DNA from 3 places in the Pantoea sp. X-Soil-ISGK-355 genome. Region 1 is predicted to be linked to each of the others. Evidence: riboswitches for the same ligand, from Rfam matches in the RefSeq annotation. Region 1 holds a riboswitch; each other region holds the start of a gene.
What was found. A riboswitch is a leader RNA that binds a small molecule or an ion and turns the genes downstream of it on or off. The one in region 1 is predicted to bind thiamine pyrophosphate.
Positions count from the first base shown of each region.

Region 2: another riboswitch for thiamine pyrophosphate. It lies ahead of thiM (hydroxyethylthiazole kinase); the one in region 1 lies ahead of thiB (thiamine ABC transporter substrate binding subunit).
Region 3: another riboswitch for thiamine pyrophosphate. It lies ahead of AC6I8J_RS20780 (FAD-dependent oxidoreductase); the one in region 1 lies ahead of thiB (thiamine ABC transporter substrate binding subunit).

Region 1 is NZ_AP035971.1:733,890-741,742, forward strand. Features, by position in the region: gene AC6I8J_RS03155 (DedA family protein) at 98-862, shown strand; gene thiQ (thiamine ABC transporter ATP-binding protein ThiQ) at 866-1,567, opposite strand; gene thiP (thiamine/thiamine pyrophosphate ABC transporter permease ThiP) at 1,551-3,161, opposite strand; gene thiB (thiamine ABC transporter substrate binding subunit) at 3,137-4,123, opposite strand; TPP riboswitch at 4,170-4,272, opposite strand; gene sgrR (HTH-type transcriptional regulator SgrR) at 4,308-5,969, opposite strand; gene AC6I8J_RS03180 (MFS transporter) at 6,223-7,401, shown strand; gene leuD (3-isopropylmalate dehydratase small subunit) at 7,671-7,853, opposite strand, start outside.
Region 2 is NZ_AP035971.1:2,672,093-2,679,945, forward strand. Features, by position in the region: gene AC6I8J_RS12320 (MFS transporter) at 17-1,300, shown strand; gene AC6I8J_RS12325 (mannitol dehydrogenase family protein) at 1,367-2,827, shown strand; gene AC6I8J_RS12330 (GntR family transcriptional regulator) at 2,915-3,601, shown strand; gene thiD (bifunctional hydroxymethylpyrimidine kinase/phosphomethylpyrimidine kinase) at 3,654-4,454, opposite strand; gene thiM (hydroxyethylthiazole kinase) at 4,441-5,238, opposite strand; TPP riboswitch at 5,273-5,370, opposite strand; gene AC6I8J_RS12345 (hypothetical protein) at 5,669-5,866, shown strand; gene AC6I8J_RS12350 (AEC family transporter) at 5,964-6,923, shown strand; gene ahpF (alkyl hydroperoxide reductase subunit F) at 6,975-7,853, opposite strand, start outside.
Region 3 is NZ_AP035972.1:443,594-451,446, reverse strand. Features, by position in the region: gene AC6I8J_RS20805 (LysE family translocator) at 513-1,142, shown strand; gene AC6I8J_RS20800 (P-loop NTPase family protein) at 1,326-1,871, opposite strand; gene AC6I8J_RS20795 (hypothetical protein) at 2,310-3,038, shown strand; gene AC6I8J_RS20790 (alkene reductase) at 3,244-4,362, shown strand; gene AC6I8J_RS20785 (ArsR/SmtB family transcription factor) at 4,379-4,693, shown strand; TPP riboswitch at 4,839-4,958, shown strand; gene AC6I8J_RS20780 (FAD-dependent oxidoreductase) at 5,090-6,034, shown strand; gene thiS (sulfur carrier protein ThiS) at 6,018-6,215, shown strand; gene AC6I8J_RS20770 (thiazole synthase) at 6,218-6,976, shown strand; gene AC6I8J_RS20765 (HesA/MoeB/ThiF family protein) at 6,986-7,853, shown strand, end outside.

The DNA.
Region 1 (7,853 bases):
GTTACTGAGTTTTGTCAACATTGTCCTACAATTCTTGCCTTGACGCTGTGTGGCTGGCCCTGGACAATCCAGCCTTCTGCTTTTACTAAGGATGATTATGGAAGCCTGGATTCAACAACTGATTACGCAGTCTCTGGAGTGGGCGCTGTTTGCCGTTGCGCTGGTGACATTTCTGGAGTCGCTGGCGCTGGTCGGGCTGTTGCTGCCAGGTACGGTAATGATGGCCAGTCTGGGCGCGCTGGTCGGCAGTGGCGAACTTGGCCTTTACCCTGCCTGGGCTGCGGGCTTTGCCGGCTGTCTGATTGGTGATTGGGTCTCTTACGGCATCGGCTGGAAATTCCAGGGGCCGCTGCATCGCTGGAAGTATCTGCAAAAATATAAAGGCCTGCTGGATAAAACCGAGCACGCCCTGCATCAGCACAGCATGTTTACGATTCTGGTCGGTCGATTTGTAGGCCCTACGCGTCCGCTGATCCCGCTGGCGGCCGGTATGCTGGAGCTGCCGGTGCGTAAATTTCTGCCGCCAAACATTATTGGCTGCATTCTCTGGCCGCCGCTCTATCTGCTGCCCGGTATTCTGGCGGGGGTAGCGATCGATGTGCCCAAAGCCGCGCAGGGGAGCAGCTTTAAATGGCTGTTACTCGGCGCAGCACTGCTGATCTGGCTGGGTGGCTGGTTATGCTGGCGCTGGTGGCGCAGCGGCAAGAGCCGCGACTGGGCCACGGCCTGGCTGCCGCCTGAGCGTTTGCGCTGGGCAGGACCGCTGGGTCTGGTGGTCGCCGTCTCGGCGTTCGTCGGCATTCAGTTCCATCCGATGATGCCGGTTTTCCGGCATCTGCTGTGGCAGGTTTTCTTCGCCTGATGCTTAACGATGCGGGATACCGAGTACCTCGGCCTCCCGCGTCTCGCCCGACAGCAGCTGTCGGGTTTCGCCATCCCAGTACACCCGTCCATCCACAATCACCACGCTGCGCGGCGCAATCTGCTGGGCATCTTCCAGACTGTGCGACACCATCAGCAGCGTGATGCTGCGCGCTTCACACACCGAACGTACCAGTTGCAGCATCTCTCCGCGCAGCGCCGGGTCCAGCGCAGAAAAAGGCTCATCCAGCAGTAATACCGGACGATCACGCAACAGGCAGCGTGCCAGCGCCACGCGCTGTCGCTGTCCGCCCGACAGTTCGCCCGGCAGACGGGTAAGCAGATCGCCTAATCCCACCTGATCGGCCAGCGCAGCCAATTGCTGACGCTGCTCAGTGCTGAGTTTTAATCCCGGATGCAGCCCCAGCGCCATATTCTGCTGCACGCTGAGGTGCGGAAACAGGTTGTTCTCCTGAAACAGCATCGACACGGGCCGTCTGGCCGGCACGCTGTGGGTGTGCTCCTGGCCGTCAATCATCAGGGTGCCCTGTTTCACCGGCAGGAAACCGGCAATCAGGCTCAGCAGCGTGCTTTTACCGGCCCCGCTGGGGCCGAGGATCGCGATGCGCTCGCCGCGAGTGGCGTTGAGACTAAAGCGCATCGGCAGATGCTGATAAAGGTACGTGAGGTTATTCAGTGTCAGCATGGCGGTCTGGTAATTTTTCCATCAGGGTGAACAGCAACAAACAGAGCAGCAGCAGCAGCAGGGCAGTGACCGCGCCATCTGCGCCGCGATAGGCGCCGATCTGCTGATAAAGGTAGAACGGCAGCGTGCGGAAGTCGGCGCTGCCAAACAGCGCCACCACGCCAAAATCACCAATCGACAGCACGCAGGCAAAGGCCAGTGCCTGAGCCAGCGGACGCTTCAGCGCCCGCAGCTCAATCAGCCGCAGCCGGTTCCAGCCGTGGATATCCAGAGAATCGCAGAGTCTGCCATAGCGCTCTGCGACATCCCGCATCGGGTTTTCCAGCACTTTCAGCGCATAGGGAATGGCGATCAGCGCATTGGTAAAGATCACCAGCCCGTCGGCCGACTCGGGCAGGCCGATGGTGGCGTTGAACAACAGGAAAAAGCCGGTGGCGAGCACGATGCCTGGCATCGCCAGAATCAGCATGCCGCTGGTGTCGATAAGGGTTGCCGCCGCCGGGCGCTGACGCAGGCGCAGCTCGCGGCTGCTCCACAGCAGCATCATGGTCAGCACCACACAGAGCAGACCGGCGCCGGTGGCGATGCGCAATGAAGTCAACGTGGCCTGCCACAGTGCAGGCTGTGCCAGCGCGCCTCGCACTCCGCCGTGCAGACCATCGACGATGACCGCCGCCAGTGGAGGCAGCAGCAGGATCAGCGCCAGCAGGATCAGCAGCGCATCAACCAGCTGCGCCCCGCGCGAATCCTGCGGATCGCGCCAGCCGTTCAACTGACTGGTTCCGGCGGGAATCGCCTTGCTGAAGCGCTGGCTGAGCAGCACCAGCGTTACGCAGCAGCCAAGCTGGATCAGCGCCAGCAGTGCAGCGCGTCCGGGATCGTAGTCATAACTCAGCGCCTGGAATATCGCCAGCTCAATGGTCGTCGCCTGCGGGCCGCCGCCCAGCGAGAGCACGGTAGCAAAGCTGGCGAAACAGAGCATGAAGATCAGCGCGCCGGTCGGCAGCAGCTGACGCCGCAGCCATGGCCACTCCAGCAGACGAAAATGGTGCCAGCCGCGCAGGTCGAGCTGTGCCGCCAGCTGACGCTGTTCCGCCGGAATGCTCTCGAGCGCCTGCAGCATCAGGCGGGTCGCCAGCGGCAGGTTAAAGAAGACGTGCGCCAGCAAAATGCCCGATAAACCGTAGGGAGAGAAGTGGTAATCGATCCCTGCCAGCTGGCACAGCTGCGCCAGCCAGCCATTGCTACCGTAGACGGTTAGCAGCCCAAATACCGCCACCAGTACTGGCAGCACCAGCGTCATGGCGCACAAGCGCAGCAGCAGCTGGCGGCCTGGGAAACGACGTCGATAGAGCGCCCGCGCCAGCGGCACCGCAGGCAGCAGCGACAGCAGGGCGGAGAGCAGCGCCTGAGCAAACGAGAATGCGATAACGTGATGCAGATAGTCATCCTGCAGCACGCCGTGTAAGTCCGTGTCCGGCGCGGCGCGCCAGAGTGCACCGAAGGCCAGAAACGCCACAAGTGTCAGTAATGCTGTGGCGAGGGAACCGGGAATCAGCCAGCGCGGCATCAGCGGCTGACGGCGCGTTGCCACTGGCTAATCCAGCCCGAGCGCTGGCTGGCAACCTCTTCCGGCGAGAACTGCAGGGCGGTGGAAGGCACGTCGAGCGCCGCGAAACCGGCAGGCAGCGGCGTGTCGATCACCGGGTACATCCAGTTGCCGGTGGGTATGGTGCGCTGGAAGTCAGGCGAGACCATAAACTTCATGAACTGCTGCGCCAGCGCTGGCTGTTTGCTGCTGGCTAACTGCGCGGCAACTTCAACCTGCAGATAGTGGCCCTCTGCAAACGGCGCGGCGGCATAGTTCTCTTTCTTCTCTTCGATGATGTGGTAAGCCGGAGAGGTGGTGTAGCTCAGCACCAGATCACCTTCGCCCTTGAGGAACAGGCCATAGGCTTCACTCCAGCCTTTGGTGACCGTCACTGTCTTCTGTGCCAGCTTTTGCCATGCCTGCGGTGCCTGATCGCCATAGACTTTCTGCATCCACAGCAATAGACCTAATCCGGGCGTGCTGGTGCGGGGATCTTCGTAGATCACGCGCCACTTCTCCGGGCTGTCGACCAGCTCTTTCAGGCTTTTTGGCGGATTCTTCAGCCGGGTTTTGTCATAGACAAACGCGAAGTAGCCATAATCAAACGGCACGAAGGTGGTGTTGTGCCAGCCATCGGGCAGTTTCAATGTCGAGGTGTCGACCTGACTTTCGGCAAACAGGCCGGTTTTCTGCGCCGACTGCACCAGATTGTTATCCAGCCCCAGCACCACATCCGCTTTACTGTTTTTGCCTTCCATGCGCACGCGGTTCAGCAGCGAGACGCCATCTTCCAGCGTGACGAATTTCAGCTCGCAATTGCACTGGGCTTCAAAGGCTTTTTTAACCGCCGGGCCAGGGCCCCAGTCGGCGGAGAAGGCGTCGTAGGTGTAGACCGTGAGAACCGGCTTGGCCGCCAGAACGGGGGCGGAGAGTAACAGCAGCACCGGCAGAACTTTGTTTAACACTTTGCGCTCCTTCAGGAGAATAGGGGATGAGTCGCAAAGGATCTGAGCACAGAGGCCTCTCAAATCCCTACGTCGGTATTAACCGAATCAGGTTCGACGGGTCTCTCTCAGCTGCTTGCTTGTGGCAGGCCGCACCCCGTTGAGAACGTCACATTCTAGTCATTTCAGCGCCAGGGCGAAAGCGTCACAGCGCCGGTGGCGCGAACCAGGCCGATTTAAAATCAAACCAGCCCAGGGTATTCATCCGCACACCGCGCATGCTGCGCTGGCCTTCCAGCAGCAGCCAGTGGTGAAACAGCGGATGCAGACCGGCTTCTTCGACCAGCTGTTTGCTCCATTCGGCCAGCGGCAGCGTTTTTTCGCGCCAGCGGGCCGCATCGCCGTGCCAGTCGATCGGCAGACAGTGATGCAGTAGCGGAATCTCATAAAGCTGCGCGAACAGCGAATAATTCAGCGGCAGGGTGAAGTTCACGCTGCCCAGCCAGATATCACTTTCCGCGTCGCCCTGATACCAGCTTTCGTAGCTAATCTCACGGGTCTCCAGCGTGACGCCATGCGCTGCCAGCAGCGGACGCAGCGCATTAGCGATGCCTTCATGCTCCACGTGCTGGCTGTACCAGGTCAGCGTCAGGTGCGTTAAGCCAGGCGGTTTTTCCACTGGCGTCAGGTCACGCCGGTGATGCCAGCGCGGCAGCAGGCCATACGCCGGAAACCAGTAACGCTGATAACCGACACCGGCATGATTGAGCAGGGCGATGGGGTTAAAGAGGTAACTGACCCAGCGGCGGACCGCCTCGTTGCTACCCTGCTCTGAACGCTGATCGAACAGCAGATAGTAGCAGCCCTCTTCAAGGCGGCTCTCCTCCTGAATCTCATCAATGCTGTCACCCTGCAGACGGACACCGGCATAGACCAGTTCATCGCTGATGTCGGGCAGTACCCAGATAGAGACATCATCAATCAGGGCGCGAAAACCGAAGTAGTCATCAAACGCTTCGATTTTCAGCTGGCTCTCCTGATTGCGTATCACCCGGTAAGGACCTGTGCCAACCGGCTGGCGGGCAAAATCACGCAGCGTCGGCCATTCGCGCGGCAGGATCATCGCACTGACGCTGCCCAGCAGCCAAGGCAAACCCTCGTCGGGCTGGCTTAAACGAATGTCCAGCGTCCAGGGGGCAGGTAAGTCAATCTGCTCTATATGGGAAAAGAGGGGATGGGTGCGCTGACGCTCCAGCGTGGCGAGCACATCCTCCATCTCCAGTTCTCTGCCGTGATGGAAGCGAATCGCCGGACGCACAAAGAAGCGCCAGTGAAGCGGAGAGGTCTGCTGCCAGTGGTGTGCAATATCAGGTTCAATTTCCCCGTTTTCCTCATTTATGCGCGTCAGGCCGTTGAAAATCTGTCGGGCAATATGCGTTTCCGAGCGCCGCAGCGCCGAACCGGGCAGCAGGTTAAGCAGCGGACGATAGTAGAGCACCCGCAGGATATGCTTGCCCTGCCGGAAACTGCGCCCCAGGTGTGCCCCAATCATCTGCCGCACCTGATTCTTATCGCCCACTAACTGGACCAGTTGATCGATGCGATCCTGTTCCAGCAAATCCTCGGCACGCTGCTGTTGTAAAGCCAGTCCGGTATAGCAGAAGGAGAGCTGTGAACGCTTGCCGCGTCCGGCTTCCGCCTGCCAGATCAGCCAGCCCGCGGCCTGCATCCGGTTGAGCAGATTGCGCATATGGCGGCGCGAGCAGTGCAGCAGGTCAGCCAGTTCGCTGAGGGTAATCTCCTGCGTTTGCCCCTGGCAGCTCTGCCACAGGCGAATGAACTGCTGCTTCAGACGTGATGAGGACATAAAAGGGGAACTCCCGGTGAAAAGCGCTCTGTTTTTTCTGCCCCATTTTAAGAGCAAACTTTGCGCTATGGGAAGAGCGGGAGGCATTCAGCACTGAATGGCGTTCGACCCTCACTTCGCTGTTCAGTGGAGTGCTTTTCTGAGTAGGGTGCATTTACACCGCCAGCAGATGATCTCTGCTGGCTTTTTTCATGTTGCGCGGTATCGTCTACCCTTCTTTTTCCCCTCTGTTTGTTCTGAAAGGGATTTCGCTATGAAATCGCTGTTAACGCGGCAGCGCCGCATCAATCCGGTTTACCTCGCTTTTATGGTCGCCTCGTTCATGCTGGGCATCGCAGGCGCACTACAGGCACCAACACTTAGCCTGTTTCTGACGCGCGAGGTACAGGCGCGGCCCTTCTGGGTCGGGCTGTTTTTCACCATCAATGCGGTGGCCGGTATCGTGGTGAGTATGCTGGTGGCTAAGCGCTCAGACAGTGTTGGCGATCGTCGGCATATTATTCTTTTTTGTTGCCTGATGGCGCTGGTGAATGCGCTGCTGTTTGCCTTTACCCGCCATTATCTGACCCTGCTGACGCTGGGTGTGCTGCTGTCGGCGCTGGCCAGCGTCTCTATGCCTCAGCTGTTTGCGCTGGCGCGGGAGTATGCCGATCAGTCGGCGCGTGAAGCGGTGATGTTCAGTTCGGTGATGCGTGCCCAGCTGTCGCTGGCATGGGTAATCGGGCCACCGTTGTCGTTCGCGCTGGCGCTGAACTACGGTTTTGTGACGCTGTTTATGGTGGCTGCCGCGCTGTTTCTGATCTGTATCCTGCTGGTCTGGTTTACGCTGCCGTCTGTGCCACGCACGCAGCCGCTGATGCAAAGCGGCGGGCTGCCGATAAGCGGCTGGCGCGATCGGGATGTGCGGTTGCTGTTCATCGCTTCCGTCGTGATGTGGACCTGCAACACGATGTATATCATCGATATGCCGCTCTATATCAGCACAACGCTGGGACTGCCGGAGAAGCTGGCCGGTCTGCTGATGGGGACGGCGGCCGGGCTGGAGATTCCGGTGATGCTGCTGGCGGGACATTACGCGCGTCGCATCGGTAAGCGCAGGTTAATGCTGATTGCGGTGGCGGCTGGCGTCCTGTTTTATCTGGGGCTGGTGCTGTTCAACTCCCGCACCTCGCTGATGGTGTTGCAGCTGTTCAACGCGGTGTTTGTCGGAATTATTGCGGGTATCGGGATGCTGTGGTTCCAGGATCTGATGCCCGGGCGGCCCGGTGCGGCGACAACAATGTTTACTAACTCGATCTCGACCGGCATGATTCTGGCAGGGGTGATTCAGGGAACGCTGAGTGAGCGGCTGGGGCATGAGGCGGTTTACTGGCTGGCATTCGGGCTGGCGATTGTGGCGCTGGTGATGTCGGCGCGGGTGCGCGACGTATAAAAGAGAAAGGCGACAGGATGTCACTCCTGGATTTCTGACAAACTCCGATTCGAGGGAGTCTGACCGCAACAACACGCTTTACACGAAGGCAACACGGGCAGAGGAGAAAAGCGTCCCGCGCCATGGACGGCGCGGGACGAGCGGCCAGGGAAGGTTTAATCGACTTTCCGATCTGACCGTGTTGCCTTCGCAGGCTCGATCTCATAGCGGGCCAGAACCGAGATTGCCTGCAACCTCAGGCGACGGGATGTCGCCCTGTTTTAACTCAATCAGCGCAGGAAAGCGGGCTGATTCTGCTCGTACTGAGAAATCGAGGCTTCGTGCTGCAGTGTCAGGCCGATGCTGTCGAGGCCGTTAATCATGCAGTGGCGGCGGAAGCTGTCGAGCTCAAACGGATAGACTTTATCACCTGCGGTGACCGTCTGCGCTTCCAGATCAACCGTGAAGCTGAT
Region 2 (7,853 bases), 1.9 Mb from region 1:
AGATCACGGAGTTTGTATGTTCAAGAATCTGCGCTGGACCCTCGTTTTGCTGCTGTTCCTGGTTTACATGATTAACTACCTCGATCGTGTCGCCCTGTCGCTGACCGTACCGCTGGTAGAGAAGGATCTGGCGATTAATGCTGAGCAGTTTGGCATGATCTTCGGCAGCTTTTTCTTTGGCTATGCCCTGTTTAACTTCCTTGGCGGGCTTGCCACTGACCGCTATGGTCCAAAAATCGTACTGGCCGTGGCGGTGGGTGCCTGGTCCATTTTCTGCGGCATGACCGCGCTGGCCACCGGCTTCTGGTCGCTGCTGATCCTGCGTGTGCTGTTCGGCATGGCTGAAGGCCCGATCTGCTCTTCGGCTAACAAAGCGATTAATGGCTGGTTCCCGAAGAAACAGGCCGCCACGGCGATGGGTTTACTTAGTGCCGGGTCACCTTTAGGTGGCGCAGTCGCCGGCCCGATCATTGGTTATCTGGCCCTGGCCTATGGCTGGCGTCCGGCCTTTGTGATCGTCTGCTGTATCGGTCTGGTATGGATGGCGTTCTGGCTCTTCTTTGCCGCTGATAATCCGGCGAAGAGCAAACTGGTCACCGAAAAAGAGCGTCAGCTGATCGATCGCCTGAAAGCCACCAGCCCGAATGATGAGGTTGACCTGTCAGAAACGTCACATCCGTTTGGCTACTACCTGCGCCAGCCGATTATCCTGGTCACGGCATTTGCCTTCTTCTGCTACAACTACATCCTGTTCTTCTTCCTGAGCTGGTTCCCGGCCTACCTTGTGCAGGCGCACGGCCTGGATATCAAATCAATGAGCATCACCACCATGATCCCGTGGATCGTCGGTTTCGTTGGCCTGGCACTGGGTGGCTGGATCTCCGATAAGATCTTTAACATCACCGGCAAGCTGTTGTTGTCCCGCAAAATTGTGCTGGTGGTCTCACTGCTGGCCGCCGCAATTTGTGTGGCGCTGGCGGGTACGATAAAAGATGTGGTGCCTGCGGTAATTATGATGTCTGTGTCGATTTTCTTCCTCTACATCACCGGCGCGATCTACTGGGCGATTATTCAGGATGTGGTGCACAAAAGTCGTATCGGCAGCATCAGCGGCTTTATCCATCTGGTGGGGAGCCTTTCCGGCATCATCGGGCCGATCGTCACCGGCTTTATTGTTCAGCATACCGGTAAATTCGATAGCGCCTTTGTGCTGGCGGGTTGTGTCGCCGCGCTGGGGGCTTTCCTGGTGCTGTTTGTGATTCGCAGTCCGAAACCTGAGGATAAACCGGTTTCGGTCTGAGTGTTGTTCCGCTAACAGAACGATGTTTTGGGGCGCTTTGCGCCCCGTTTGCCATAAGGACGGACTATGTTACAGATTGATTGCCTCCCCGCTGAGGTCCGGCGCCCCGCTTACGACCGCAGCCAGTTAAAAACCCGCATGGTGCATATCGGTTTTGGTGCTTTTCATCGCGCTCATCAGGCACTTTGCAGCGACAGGCTGGCTGAACAGGGTAGCGACTGGGGATACTGCGAAGTGAACCTCAACAGCGGCGCGCTGATTCAGGCTCTGCGTGAGCAGCATCTGCTCTATACCCTCACCGAGATGGCTGATGATTCCCTGCATACCCGGGTAATTGGCGTTATTACCCAGGCGCTGCACGGTAAAAGTGACGGTATTGAGGCGGTGATTAACGCCATGAGTCAGCCTGAAGTGGCGATTGTCTCCATGACCGTCACTGAAAAAGGCTACTGTCATCAGCCCGCCAGTGGCAATTTAAATCCCGATCATCCCGATATCGTCCATGACCTGCAGCATCCGGATGCGCCACGCTCGCTGCCAGGTCTGATTCTGGCCGCGATCCGCCGCCGCCGTGACCAGGGGCTACCTGCCTTCAGCGTGATGTCCTGTGACAACATGCCGGAAAATGGTCATGTCACCCGCAACGTGATTGTGCAACTGGCGCGGCAGCAGGATCCGGCGCTGGCAGAGTACATTCAGCAGCACATTACCTTCCCCTCAACCATGGTCGATCGCATCGTTCCGGCGATGACCGATGCGGCGTTTGCGGCCCTGAGCGCGCGCCTGGGTTCCAGCGACCCGGTTGCGGTTGAAGCGGAACCCTTCTTCCAGTGGGTGATTGAAGATAACTTCGTCAATGGTCGTCCGGCGTGGGAAAACGCGGGCGCAGAACTGGTCAGTGACGTTCTGCCCTATGAAGAGATGAAACTGCGCATGCTGAATGGCAGCCACTCTTTCCTGGCCTATCTCGGCTTCCTTGCCGGTTATGAATACATCAGCGACTGCATGGCCGATCACCATTTCCGCGCCGCCGCCCGTTCACTGATGATCGATGAGCAGGCTCCTACTTTGCGCACTCAGGGCGTGGATCTCAACGCCTATGCCGATTCACTGATTGCGCGTTATGAAAATCGCGCCATTAAACATCGCACCGGACAGATTGCCACTGACGGCACACAGAAACTGCCACAGCGTATGCTCGATAGCCTGCGCTGGCACCTGCAGCGCGGTAGTGACTGCGACCTGCTGCTGCTGGGCGTAGCGGGCTGGATGCGCTATGTCGGCGGCGTCGATGAACAGGGTCAGCCGATCGACATCCGCGATCCGCTGAAAGCGCAGCTCGCAGAGTGCGTTGCCGCCAGTGAAGAAGGTGAGTCTCGCGTGCGGGCATTGCTCGCCATCCGCGAAGTATTCGGCGAGGATCTGGCGCAGAATAGCGACGTGGTTGCCCGACTGACTGTCTGGTATCAGCAACTCACCACCCAGGGCGCGCGTGCTACAGTGCATCAGTGTCTCAACCGCGGCTAAAAGCGCTGGCGCAGACGCAGCGCGCTGATTAGACTGACACTTTCCCATCGCGCTGGCCCCGGTCAGCCGTAATATGGATATTGCTGCATGTCGATCGCCTATACCATTACTACCAGCGAACCGGTAAATCAGCAGATTTACCGTTATCTGCGCAAAGATATTGTTACCTGCGCAATTCAGCCAGGTTCGCTGCTCTCTGAAAAAGAGGTCTCAGCACGCTTCAACGTCTCACGCCAGCCGGTGCGTGAAGCGTTCATAAAGCTGGCTGAAGCCGGACTGGTACAGGTATTGCCGCAGCGCGGCACCTTCGTGCGCAAAATCTCCGCTAAACGTGTCGCGGATGGCCGGTTTATCCGTGAGGCGGTGGAAGTGTCGGTAGTGCGGCGGGCAGCGGTGGAGATTGACGATCCCGCCCTGATGGCACTGGAACATAATCTGCAGCTGCAGCGCATGGCCGCTGAGCGGCATGACAGCCAGGCTTTCCTCACTCTGGACGATGAGTTTCATCGCCTGATCGCTGAAAGCATTGACTGCAAGCTCGCCTGGGAGACGGTGGAAAACATAAAAGCGGCTATGGACAGGGTGCGGTTTCTGACGCTGAGTGAAGTCTCACCACCGGAGAGGCTGATTGAGCAGCATGAAGAGATTTTTGCCGCGCTGAAGCGCCATGACGCCGATGCCGCCGAAGCGGCGATGCGTCGTCACCTGCAGGAGATGATCTTCTCAATCACCCCGATTGCCGAGCGTAACAGCGCCTGGTTTGAAGCGCCCTGAAACGGAAACTGCCCGCACCGCCTGATTACCAGGTCGATGCGGACCTTCGCCGTCACCACCACTGATGAAAATGGTGCACCGGTCCGATGCCGTTCCCGACCTCCAGCGAATCCGCCTGTAACAGCGCCTGCTGCAACCAGTTTTTCGCTTCCTCAATCGTCTCTGCCCAGTCAGTATGGCGCGGACGTAACGCGGCTAAGGCGGCCGACAGCGTGCAGCCGGTGCCATGGGTATGACGGGTATGCACGCGTGGCGTGCTGAATCGCTGTTCCGCTGAGTGAGTAATCAGCCAGTCCGGACTCTCCGACGCCGCCAGATGACCGCCCTTCATCAGCACGGCCTGACAGCCGAGTGCCAGCAAGGCCCGCCCCTGCTCGCGCATCTCTGCCTCATTGGTGGCGATAGCGCAATCCAGCAACGCCGCCGCTTCCGGCAGATTTGGCGTGATCAGCGACACCTGCGGTAATAACTGCTCCCGTACGCTGGCCACGGCGTCTGGCGAAAGCAGCGCATCACCACTTTTCGCGACCATGACCGTATCCAGCACGACAAACGGGATCTCAGCACGCCTCAGCCGGGCTGCAACCTGTTCCACAATGGCCGTTTCAGACAGCATGCCGATTTTTGCGCTGTCGATACGCACATCATCCAGTACCGAATCGAGCTGGGCGGCAACAAAGTCAGGCGCAATGCGATAAACCGACTGCACGCCCTGGGTGTTTTGTGCCACCAGCGCGGTAATCACACTGGTGCCGTAGGCACCCAGAGCTGAGAAGGTTTTCAGATCGGCCTGGATGCCCGCGCCGCCACTGGGATCGGTACCGGCAATCGTCAGAGCATTAATGCGCTTCATGCTCTACCTCCAGCGTCCAGAGTGCATCAATAAACGCCGTGACAAAGCTGCCGGGTCCGGCTGCCTGCGCCGCTGCCTTTTCACCCGACAGGGCCATTATCTGACAGGCCGCCGCCACGTTCATCAGCCGATCGCCTGGCAGAGCAGTGAATCCCGCCACTACAGCAGAAAGTGCGCAGCCGGTTCCGACCACGCGCGTCATTAACGGGCTTCCACCGGTTATGGCAAGGAGTCGCCGGCCGTCGGTGGCGTAGTCCACTTCACCGGTGACGACCACAAGCGTGCTCCAGGTTTCCGCGAGCTGTTGGGCCGCATTGAGTGCTGCATCCGCCTGATGCAGCGTGTCGACACCGCGCCCGCCGCCGGCCTGTTGTGCCAGCGCCAGAATCTCTGACGCATTTCCCCGAATCACCGCCGGTTGCTGGCTGAGCAGTTGCTGACAGAAGTCGCTGCGCAGCGTCAGCGCGCCGACGGCAACCGGATCGAGTGTCCAGGGGGTGCCCGCCTGATTAGCCGCGATAACGGCAGCCTGCATCGCCTGCTGGCGCTCGCGGGTTAACGTGCCCACGTTAATCAGCAACGCATCGGCAAAGCGGCCGAACTGTGCCGCTTCGTCAGCATCGATCACCATTGCCGGTGAGGCATTGAGCGCGAGTAACACATTGGCAGTGAAGTTCTGGACCACGTCATTGGTCATGCAGTGCACCAGCGGTGACTGACGGCGGAAAGTGTGCAGAACGGGCGCGAAGTGCGCAGCAGAAAGGTGTTGAGATTGATGTGTCATCGTAGCTCCCAACCGGCGAACAAGAAGGCGAATGCGGTCAGGCATCAGACTTCCCTACGCTGGCATTATCCAGATCAGGTAATACGGGTATTTCTCAGCCTTCATTTAAGAAGGGCACCCCGAGTCGTGTTACGGCTTGCAGCATAGGCAAGCCGTACTGTTAAAGCAAGCCTGGAAAATAATCGGAACTGAAACAATTCACATGATCCCGATCAACTCTCAGCAGTACAAAAAAAGGCTTAATGCTGCGGGCTATCGGAATACCTCTTTATAAGTAGAAGTGTTTATTACCCTGATGAGTAATATTTCCCGCAGTGACTCTGGTGACCCCATAATAACTAACCTGCTCGCAGCATTATCGTAAAAAACACGTTATTTCATGGAGTTAAAAAACTTCTGAAGCGGAACTTCATACTATTCAGGACGTATGATGCGATTTTTAGCGCTTATTCCACACCGTCATCGATGGCAGGAGATTAATATTGAACGCAAGGGTGCCGTGGCACCCAATGGCAGACAGTACCTCTCCACCTATCTTTCCGCCCGCTGCACAGGCTGTGGCGAAATTATTCACCGGGTCTATTATCGGGATATCAGTGACAGACAGGCACGCCGCTGGTTAGGTTAGTGTCCGGGCAACGGTCATTCCAGACACAGTTCAAGTTAACAGTTAGTTAGCAATTTGTTAGTCTGGTAACTAATCATCGCCTGACCAGACTCTCTCTATGCCACTGCTGTTTGAAAGCTTAAGCCATCAAATTTATCTGTCAGCCCCGCTGTTTATCCTGATCCTGCTGGGATACTGTCTGACGCGCCTCGGAAAATGGCCCGCCAGCATCAGCGAAGGGATGAACCGCTTTGTATTTAACGTCGCACTGCCCTGCATGCTGTTTCGGGTGATGAGCACCTTCTCGCAAAGTCCGCCGGTGGATGCGCGCCTGTTGCTGGCCTTCTTCGGCAGTTGCCTGCTGGTGTTTATCGTGGGGCGACTGCTGGCAACAAGGCTGTTCAATCTGGATGGCGTAGCGGCGTCGGTTTTTGCGCTGGGCGGCATCTTTTCCAATAACGTGATGCTGGGGATCCCGGTGGCCACAGTACTGCTGGGGCCAGAAGCCCTGCCCCCGGTGGCGCTGGTTCTGGTATTTAACAGCCTGATCCTCTGGACCTTACTCACCGTTTCGGTCGAATGGGCGAAACAGGGCAGCTTCTCGCTGGAAGGCGTGTGGCGCACCCTGATTGGGGTAGTAAAGAATCCACTCATCATCGGCATTCTCAGCGGGACGGCCTGGAGTTTTCTGCAGCGTCCTTTGCCGATGCTGGCCGCAGAACCGTTAAAGATGCTGGCTTCACTGGCCGCGCCCCTGTCGCTGGTGACGCTGGGCATGAGCCTGGCGCATTATCGGGTGCGGGAAGGACTTAAAGAGAGCTATACCCTCTGCCTGCTGAAGCTGGTGCTGCAGCCGATGACGGTATGGGCTATCGCGTGGCTGACCGATTTGCCACCGCTGGAGAGTAAAGTGGTGGTACTGCTGGGATCGATGGCAGTCGGGGTTAACGTCTATCTGATGTCGCAGAAGTTCAATGTCATTACCGGCCCGGCGGCGGCGAGTATGCTGTTTTCAACGGTATTTGCGGCGGTGACGACGCCGATATGGATGATGCTGATGACACTGGCGGGCTATTAAAAAAGCCCCTCAGCAGGCGTGCTGAAGGGCTATTGTCTGGCTAACTAAATGTTATTCAGCCGATTTGGTACGAATCAGATAGTCAAACGCGCTCAGTGAGGCTTTAGCACCTTCACCACTGGCGATGATGATCTGTTTGTACGGCACGGTGGTGCAGTCGCCCGCAGCAAACACGCCCTTCAGGCTGGTTTCGCATTTACCATCGATGATGATCTCACCCATTTTGTTGCGCTCAACCGCGCCTTCCAGCCACGGGGTGTTCGGCAGCAGACCGATCTGAACGAAGATACCGGAGAGCGGCAGCTCGTGGGTGGTCTGCGTCGTACGGTCGATATAGTGCAGGCCGGTCACTTTGGTGCCGTCGCCTTTCACTTCAGTGGTCTGCGCGTTCAGGATCACATCAACGTTCTTCAGGCTGCGCAGCTTATCCTGCAGCACCTGATCGGCGCGCATCTCACCGGCAAACTCCAGCAGCGTAACGTGTTCAACGATACCGGCCAGATCGATGGCCGCTTCCACGCCGGAGTTACCGCCGCCGATCACCGCTGTGCGTTTGCCTTTGAACAGCGGACCATCGCAGTGTGGGCAGTAGGTCACGCCTTTGGTGCGATACTCTTCTTCACCCGGCACGCCCATGTTACGCCAGCGTGCGCCGGTCGCCAGGATGATGCTGCGGGATTTCAATACTGCGCCGGAGGCGGTTTCGATGGCGTGCATTCCGCCCTCTTTCGCTGCCGGGATCAGTTTGATGGCGCTCTGGCTTTCAATGACGTCCACGTTGTAATCATCCACGTGTGCGCGCAGTGAACCGGCCAGTTTTGCCCCTTCGGTTTTCGGTACGGAGATATAGTTTTCGATATCGACCGTGTCAAGCACCTGGCCGCCAAAACGCTCACCCAGCAGGCCGGTACGGATGCCTTTACGTGCTGA
Region 3 (7,853 bases), on a different replicon from region 1:
TGTGACTAATTAAGTCAATGGTCACTTATGGCTGGATTTTTATCATCAACAAATTAAGGCATGTCACTGTAAAGGAGTCATAACAAAAGGTTGTGGCAGCTGAGCAGGAGAATATCCGAGGCTGCGGGCAATGAAAACGGTTCCTGTGCACCTTGCATTTTTGGGGCGGCAAGCCAGGTGGATCTATGATTCAGCCGCAGATGGGTATCGGCAGATCCTGTTCCCTTAACGTCGCTGACCCTGATTGACTTAAAGTGACCATTATGAAATTAGGTCACAAATCGCGAGGGATGTCAGGCAGATCGATGTTCCTCCCGCTTTTTCGGAAAACAAGGTCTGTATAGCCGTTAACGCGCCCCTGTCATTCAGTGAATACAGCTTATCGCTGCCGTACCTGATGCCTGCCCTTTTTATTAAGCCTCCTCCGTAAAAACCGGCAATGTGTTAATGAATAGTAAATTTCTTTGCCAGCGGATATAACATATCGATAATCCCGCATCGCAGAGAAAAATATGGCGCTTTCACACGAGTTAATCCTGATCTTTACGACCTATTTTGTTGCCACGGCCAGTCCCGGACCGAGCAATATGGCGATAATGGGGACAGCGATGGAAAAGGGCAGAGGTGCCGCGCTGGCGCTGGCTGCGGGTGTCGTGAGTGGGTCGATGATCTGGGCGCTGCTGGCAGCCTGCGGTGTGCTGACCATACTGACAACCTTTGCTCAACTGCTGATTGCGTTGAAAATTGGCGGCGGATTATATTTGCTCTGGCTGGCGTTTAAAGCCGGTAAATCTGCGTTACGCCGTACGGAAGCCGGAGAGTTTAAAACCAGCGATGCCCGGGTCGCTTATGGTAGCCTGTTCCGTCAGGGTATCCTGATGCATATCGGCAACCCCAAAGCGATTCTGACCTGGGTGGCGATTATGTCATTTGCCCTTAAACCCCAAGCGGTCACCTCGACGTTACCAATGATTATCTGCGGCTGTGCGGCGATCTGCATGGTTGTATTCGGTGGTTATGCTTTGCTATTTTCGACGGCTGTAATGAGCGCTTTTTACCGTCGAATTCGTCGCGGGCTGGATGCGCTGCTAGCCTGTTGCTTTGCGCTGGCAGGATTGAAACTGGTCTTCAGCCGTAACTAATTACGGCTAATGATGACGGAGCGTCATCCGTTTTGACTCCTTACGAGGAACGATCAGATGATGAGCCGGAGCGGCAGCAGGCGATGCAACCCTGATAATGTCATGGCGTAAACCAACAGGTTATCGCGCTGACTTGCTGACGAGCTTATAGATGGGTGATTTATCGAAGCGGTGTGGGTTTACTTATTTTTTTAACTGTAAGCCCCAGTATTCTGAACAGGCTTTAATCTCGTGCGGAGAATTAAGCAGAACTTTTGGCAATCTGACCTGATCGTAAAGCGTCTGATGGTACTTACGATTCTGCGGGGCAGTACGAACAATATATTTAAGCATCTCCAGGCTTACGGACTCTCTGCTGATGCCGAGACCCCCTATTCGCGGTGTGGATGAATAACACCTGCGAATATAACGCAGCAGTGCCACGGTCACTTTTACATCCAGAAGAATCAATCCCGTGGCATGAGCAAATCGTTCCTCAATGCATTTTGTATAATTTCCCTCCATCACCCATTTTTCCTGACTCACTGCATCCGCATGCAAATGGCGAAATGCTTCCGGCGCTCTGGGAATCCATTGACTACCTGGAAGATGGTGAAGTTGATCAAGATGAACAACAGGTAAATTCGTTTTGCGGGAAATAGCCTCTGCTAAGGTGGATTTACCGCTGTTTGAAGGACCCATAATACAAATACGTGGTCCCAGCGCCTCTAAAGTCAGTGCACTATTCATAATATGTCCTTTGAATTTGCCTTGTCTGAAAGGAATAACGGCCTGCTGACATGATGCTTTTCTATGCATTTCGCAAGTTTTTAATCTTATATGGAATGTGTTGACCTGCAGGAGGCGAAAATAAGGGTTTCTGAAGGCATTATGAATCAAAGTTATGCCAAAGCGAACCTGATGATCTGATTTTCAAAGAAGTCACCCGCCTTACGGATTGTATTTTTCACGGTAAAGGTTTGTTACATCCTGCCGATTAATTACTCAATTCATCAAACCGTAGAGGGCATTATGGTGTTAATCAATGGACTTACAGACGGCGTGGCAAATAGCTATGCTACTTCCGGTGTAATCAAACCATCTTCAGGCGTCAATACCGAGTCAATTACCGGAAAAACGCTTCCTGACGCTGTAGTTAACATCTCTCAGGCGGCAAGAGACCGCCTGATGCAGGTCGTAGCTGATCCTGTCTCAGCTGAACAGCAGGATATAAATCTGAAAGGTCTGCTGACAAGTCGATCCGCTAATCAGGGACCCACGTTTAACCTCGGCTATGCGCTTTTCAATGATCCCTATACTAACTGGGATGCAAGGACATTCCGGCCCCTGGTGGACATGACGACAGATAACACCCAGGCCAGTATGGATGAGTTTGCGGGCGCACTTCATCAGGTGCTCGCTGAAGGTCAGGTGGGACAAAATCAGTACGATAACAGCGATACCTCTGAAGCGATGGCAATAACGTTAACGCAAGTGAAACTGCACAAACTTATTGAGAAATATGTTCCGGAGGACAAGTGGGAGCAGGCGACGGGCATTGTTGATGAGATGATCGACGGTAAAGTGGCATTCCGCGAAGAGCGCACGCTGCTGGGGGCACAGCAGAGGCTGGATATTGCGCATCAATATGGCACCCGCGAAATCGTGGCGGCTGCGCGTGATTATCTCAACCAGGTAAAGAGCGGCACCGCGCGGCCACAGAATGAACGGGCCAGGATGTTCGAAGCGACAAAATCGGGCAGTGACATGAACGCCATTTTCAGTGCGTTTGCTGATGTGATTCGTTCCACACCGAATCCGGGCAACAAATCGCAACCCTCAATCGATGACGCACTTAAACAGCTGGAGGTTTATCGCCAGCAGTGGCAGGCGTTCGCTGATAAATACATAGCTTAAAAGGTGATGAACCTGCGGCTGGCGGCTCTTTCGTGACAATAAAGCCATCCTGAGCGTCGCGTCGGCAGGATTGCTACGATGAGGCTGTTTAGTATGATGAGACACTCTGATAAACCCGACTAAAACAAAAAGCACTGATTACACATTTACAAATTTAAATGTGTAAATATAATGGCGCCTCTTACACATCAGAGGACCTTTTGTTATGCCGTCACTTTTTACCCCCCTGAACCTGGGCGATCTCACGCTTCGTAACCGCATTGTATTGCCGCCGCTGACGCGTTGTCGCAGTGAACAGCCGGGCAATATTCCCGGCGAGTTGATGGTGGAGTATTACCGCCAGCGTGCCAGCGCGGGACTGATGATCACCGAAGGCACCCAGATTGAACCTCGCGGGCAGGGCTATGCATGGACGCCGGGGATCCACAGCGACGCTCAGATCGCTGGCTGGAAAAAGGTGACAGAGGCGGTACATCAGGAAGGCGCAACGATTTTCTGTCAGCTCTGGCATGTTGGTCGCGTCTCTCACAATGAGCTTCAGCCCGGTAAACAGGCACCCGTTGCCCCTTCAGCCATCGCGGCTGATAACGTCCGGGTATTTATTGAAACCGGACCCGGTGCCGGGATACTGACCGCACCCAGCGAACCACGGGTACTGACCAACGCGGAAGTAAAAGAGATCGTGGCGCTTTACCGACGCGCAGCGGAAAATGCAAAAGAGGCGGGTTTTGACGGTGTGGAACTGCATTCCGCCAACGGTTATCTGATTAACCAGTTTATTTCGGAGCACACCAACTTCCGTACGGATGAATATGGTGGTTCAGCAGAGAATCGTCTGCGTTTTCTGCGTGAAGTGGTTGAGGCGGTCAGCTCGGTATTTGGCAGCCACCGTGTTGGCGTGCGGTTTGCGCCGCTGTTTTCGAGTACCGACGAAGAGCGCGTCTATCTTGGCCTGGTTGAAAGCGATCCCCACGCAACCTACATCCGCGCCGCTCAGCTTCTGAATGAGCTGGAAGTTGGTTATCTCTCTATTGCCGAAGCGGACTGGGATAATAGCCCGGATATGCCAGAGTGTTTCCGGGTTGCGCTGAGGGAAGCATTCCGATCGCCGATCATCTATTCCGGTCGCTACACGGCGGAAAAAGCACAGCGTATGCTGGATAACGGCTGGGGCGACCTGGCGGGTTTTGGCCGCTCGTTTATCGCGAATCCCGATTTGCCTGCGCGCATTAAATCGGGCTATCCGCTGAATGAGGTCGACAACGCCTCCCTGTATGGCGGCACTGAGAAAGGCTATACTGACTATCCTGTTTTTCAATCCTGATCTTATGTGAGGCGGCATGTCCCCCGAAAATGCCCTGAAGTTACTGTCCAACCCGACCAGAGTGGCAGTACTGAAGTGGCTTAAAAATCCTGACGAAGCGTTTGCGGGCTATTCGCAGCTCTATCCCTTCGCTCAGTATGGTGTCTGTGCCACCCTCATCCAGGACAAGGCGGGCTTATCACAGCCCGCTACCTCGTTATGTCTGAAAGCCCTGCACAATGCGGGACTGGTCGAAGCCAGCAAAGTCGGGAAATGGACCTACTATCGCCGCGCTGAATTGCGTATTCGTGAAATAACCGACGTGGTGACACAATCGCTGCAGGCGCTTTAGAGCACCTGCCGTTTAACACATCTCTCTTTTCTCATATGCGAATGCATAGCCTTTGCACTCACAGTAAACGCCTGCACATATCCTCCGAATTTCTGGCGCGTCTTCACGCATGCGGCTTGACGAAGCTGCCCGCTTAACTTACAACTAAAGCCGTCAGGGGAGTCTCGCCAGAGAGACTGAGAGGCTAATAGCGTAGTGCGCGGCTTAGCGACCCTTAGAACCTGACCCAGTTGATACTGGCGTAGGAAGACGGGTATCGCATCCGATACTTGCCGCAGGGGCGCGTTCGCGACGTCTCTGCCTTTTCCCTCCGTATCACGGGTCTTCGTTAACTGATAACGAGGCCAAAGTGAACTATCTCATCCTGAACCTCTTTCTTCCTCTCCGGTGGACACCATGAGCCGCTGGTCGGTGATCGGCAGCGGCGTCGCCGGGCTGTGCGTCGCCACACTGCTCAGGGAGCGGGGAGAATCCGTCGAAATTATTACGCAGCCGGACTGTCGTGCCGCCTCGCACTGGGCGGGCGGTATGCTTGCGCCCTGGTGCGAAGCGGAAAGCGCGCCGCCGCAGGTGATCGAATGGGGCCAGCATGCGGCGGGCTGGTGGGCGCAACGCGTTGATGGCGTTGAGCAGCAGGGCACGCTGGTGGTTGCGCCGCCGCGAGACAGTCGCGAACTGACGCGCTTCGCCAGCATGACGGAGCAGCATCGGTGGGTTGCGCCCGGTGACATCGAACCGGCGCTGGAAAATCGTTTCGCCCGTGGCCTGTTCTTTGCTGCAGAGGCGCATCTTGATCCGCGCGGCGCACTGCAGCAACTGCGCGCCACACTGCAGGAGGCTGGCGTACCCTTTCACAGCGGTAAACCCGGTGGCAAAATTATCGACTGCCGCGGCATTCACGCTCTTGATCATCAGCCCGCCCTGCGCGCCGTGCGGGGCGAAATGCTGATCCTGCAATCAACCGACGTACAGCTCTCCCGTCCGGTCCGTCTGCTGCATCCGCGCTTTCCCTGCTATCTGGTGCCGCGTGCCGGAGGCCACTTCATGCTCGGAGCCACCATGGTCGAAAGTCACGACAGCAGCCCGATCAGCGGCAGGGCGATGATGGAGTTGCTGAGCGCGGCTTACAGCCTGCATCCGGCGCTGGCTGAAGCGCGCATCGTGGAGAGTGGCACCGGTCTGCGTCCCGCCTACCGTCAGAACCTGCCGGAAGTCCGCTATGAAAATGGCCGCTTCTCGTTAAACGGGCTGTACCGCCACGGCTTTTTACTGGCCCCGATCATGGCTGAAAAACTCATGCTGCAACTCACTCAGGAGATGACTCATGCGAGTTCAACTTAATGGACGCATGATTGAAACCAGCGCAATCACGCTGGCGGAACTTATGGCGGAGCAGCAGATTGACCCGCGCACCGTCGCCACTGCGCTGAACGGTGAGTTTGTGCCGCGCAGCCGTTATGCCAGCCAGCAGCTTGAGCCGGGCAGCCAGCTGGAAATCCTGTCACCGATGCAGGGAGGTTAACCATGTTCTATCAATTTGCCCCGCAATCACGCTTTCTGCTCGGCACCGCCGGCTATCCGTCACCGGACATTCTGCATCAGGCGATCGATGCATCCGGTGCGGAGATCATTACCGTCAGTCTGCGTCGTGAAGGCAGCGAAGGCGGTGCCTTTCGCACGCTGTTGCAGCAGCTCAATAAACGGATTCTGCCGAATACCGCAGGCTGCCACACGGTGAAAGAGGCGGTGACGACGGCGCAGATGGCGCGTGAACTGTTCGACACGCCCTGGATTAAGCTGGAAGTGATTGGTCATGCCGACACGCTGCAGCCCGATCCCTTTGCGTTGGTTGAAGCGGCCCGAATCCTCTGTGCTGATGGCTTTCAGGTCTTTCCCTACACTACCGAAGATCTGATCGTTGGCGAGAAACTGCTGGAAGCGGGTTGTGAAGTGCTGATGCCCTGGGGCGCGCCGATTGGTTCCGGCCAGGGGCTGCGCAATATAGAGGGACTACGCGCCATGCGTGCGTGGTTTAAAGGTGTGCCGCTGATTATTGATGCGGGCATCGGTGCGCCAGGCCAGGCGGCACAGGCGATGGAGATGGGTTTTGATGGCGTGCTGCTTAACACGGCGGTAGCGAAAGCACGCGATCCGGTGCGCATGGCGGGTGCCTTTGCCGCCGCGATCCACGGCGGGTACGAGGCGTTTCAGGCAGGATTGATGGAGCAACGCGACATGGCGTCAGCTTCTACGCCCATTTTTGGTCTGGCACAGTTCAGTTAAGGAGCAGCGATGACGCGTTATCAGCGACAGGCGATGCTGCCGGAGATTGGTGAAGCGGGGCAACAGCGCCTGAGCGGGGCAAGGGTGCTGGTAGTGGGTGCGGGCGGCCTTAGCGCGACGCTGCTGCCATTGCTGGCCGGAGCGGGCATCGGATTTATTCGTCTTTACGATGGCGATCGGGTCGAGCTGCACAACCTCCACCGGCAGACGCTGTTTGGCGTCGGGGATGTGGGCCAGCCGAAAGCAATCTGTGCTCAGCGCGAGCTGGCGCTGCGTAATCCTGACTGCCACGTTGAGGTACATCCTCAGATGTTGAGCGCCAGCCAACTGCCGCAGGCGCTGAAGGGGGTCGATCTGGTGGTGGATGCGGCGGATAACTTCGCCATCACCTATCAACTCTCCGACGCCTGCTCTCCGCGTGGTCTGCCGCTGATCTGCGCCTCGGTGCTGGGTCGCAAAGGCTATGTCGGCGGATTCTGCGGCGGTGCGCCTGGCTATCGTGCGCTCTTTCCTCAACTGCCGATAGCGTCGGGAAACTGCAATACGGCGGGCGTGATGGGACCTGCGGTAGCGACGCTGGGTGCAATGCAGGCCCAGATGGTGCTGAGTGTGTTATTGAAACTGACGCCGTCGCCGCTCGGCTGCATGATTCACTGCGACTTTGTGGACTGGCACATCAGGCAATTTCGCTTTGATGATGCACCTGAACCCGACGTGCCGGGCATCCCGTTTATCGATAAGCTGATGCTCAGTGAGGACGATTGCATTGTGGAACTGCGCAGTCCCGAAGAAGCGCCGGTCAGTGTGGCCGGACGGGTGTTACGGATTTTGCCGCAGCAGATAGCAGCCTGGCAGCCGCCATCCGATCAGCGTGTGG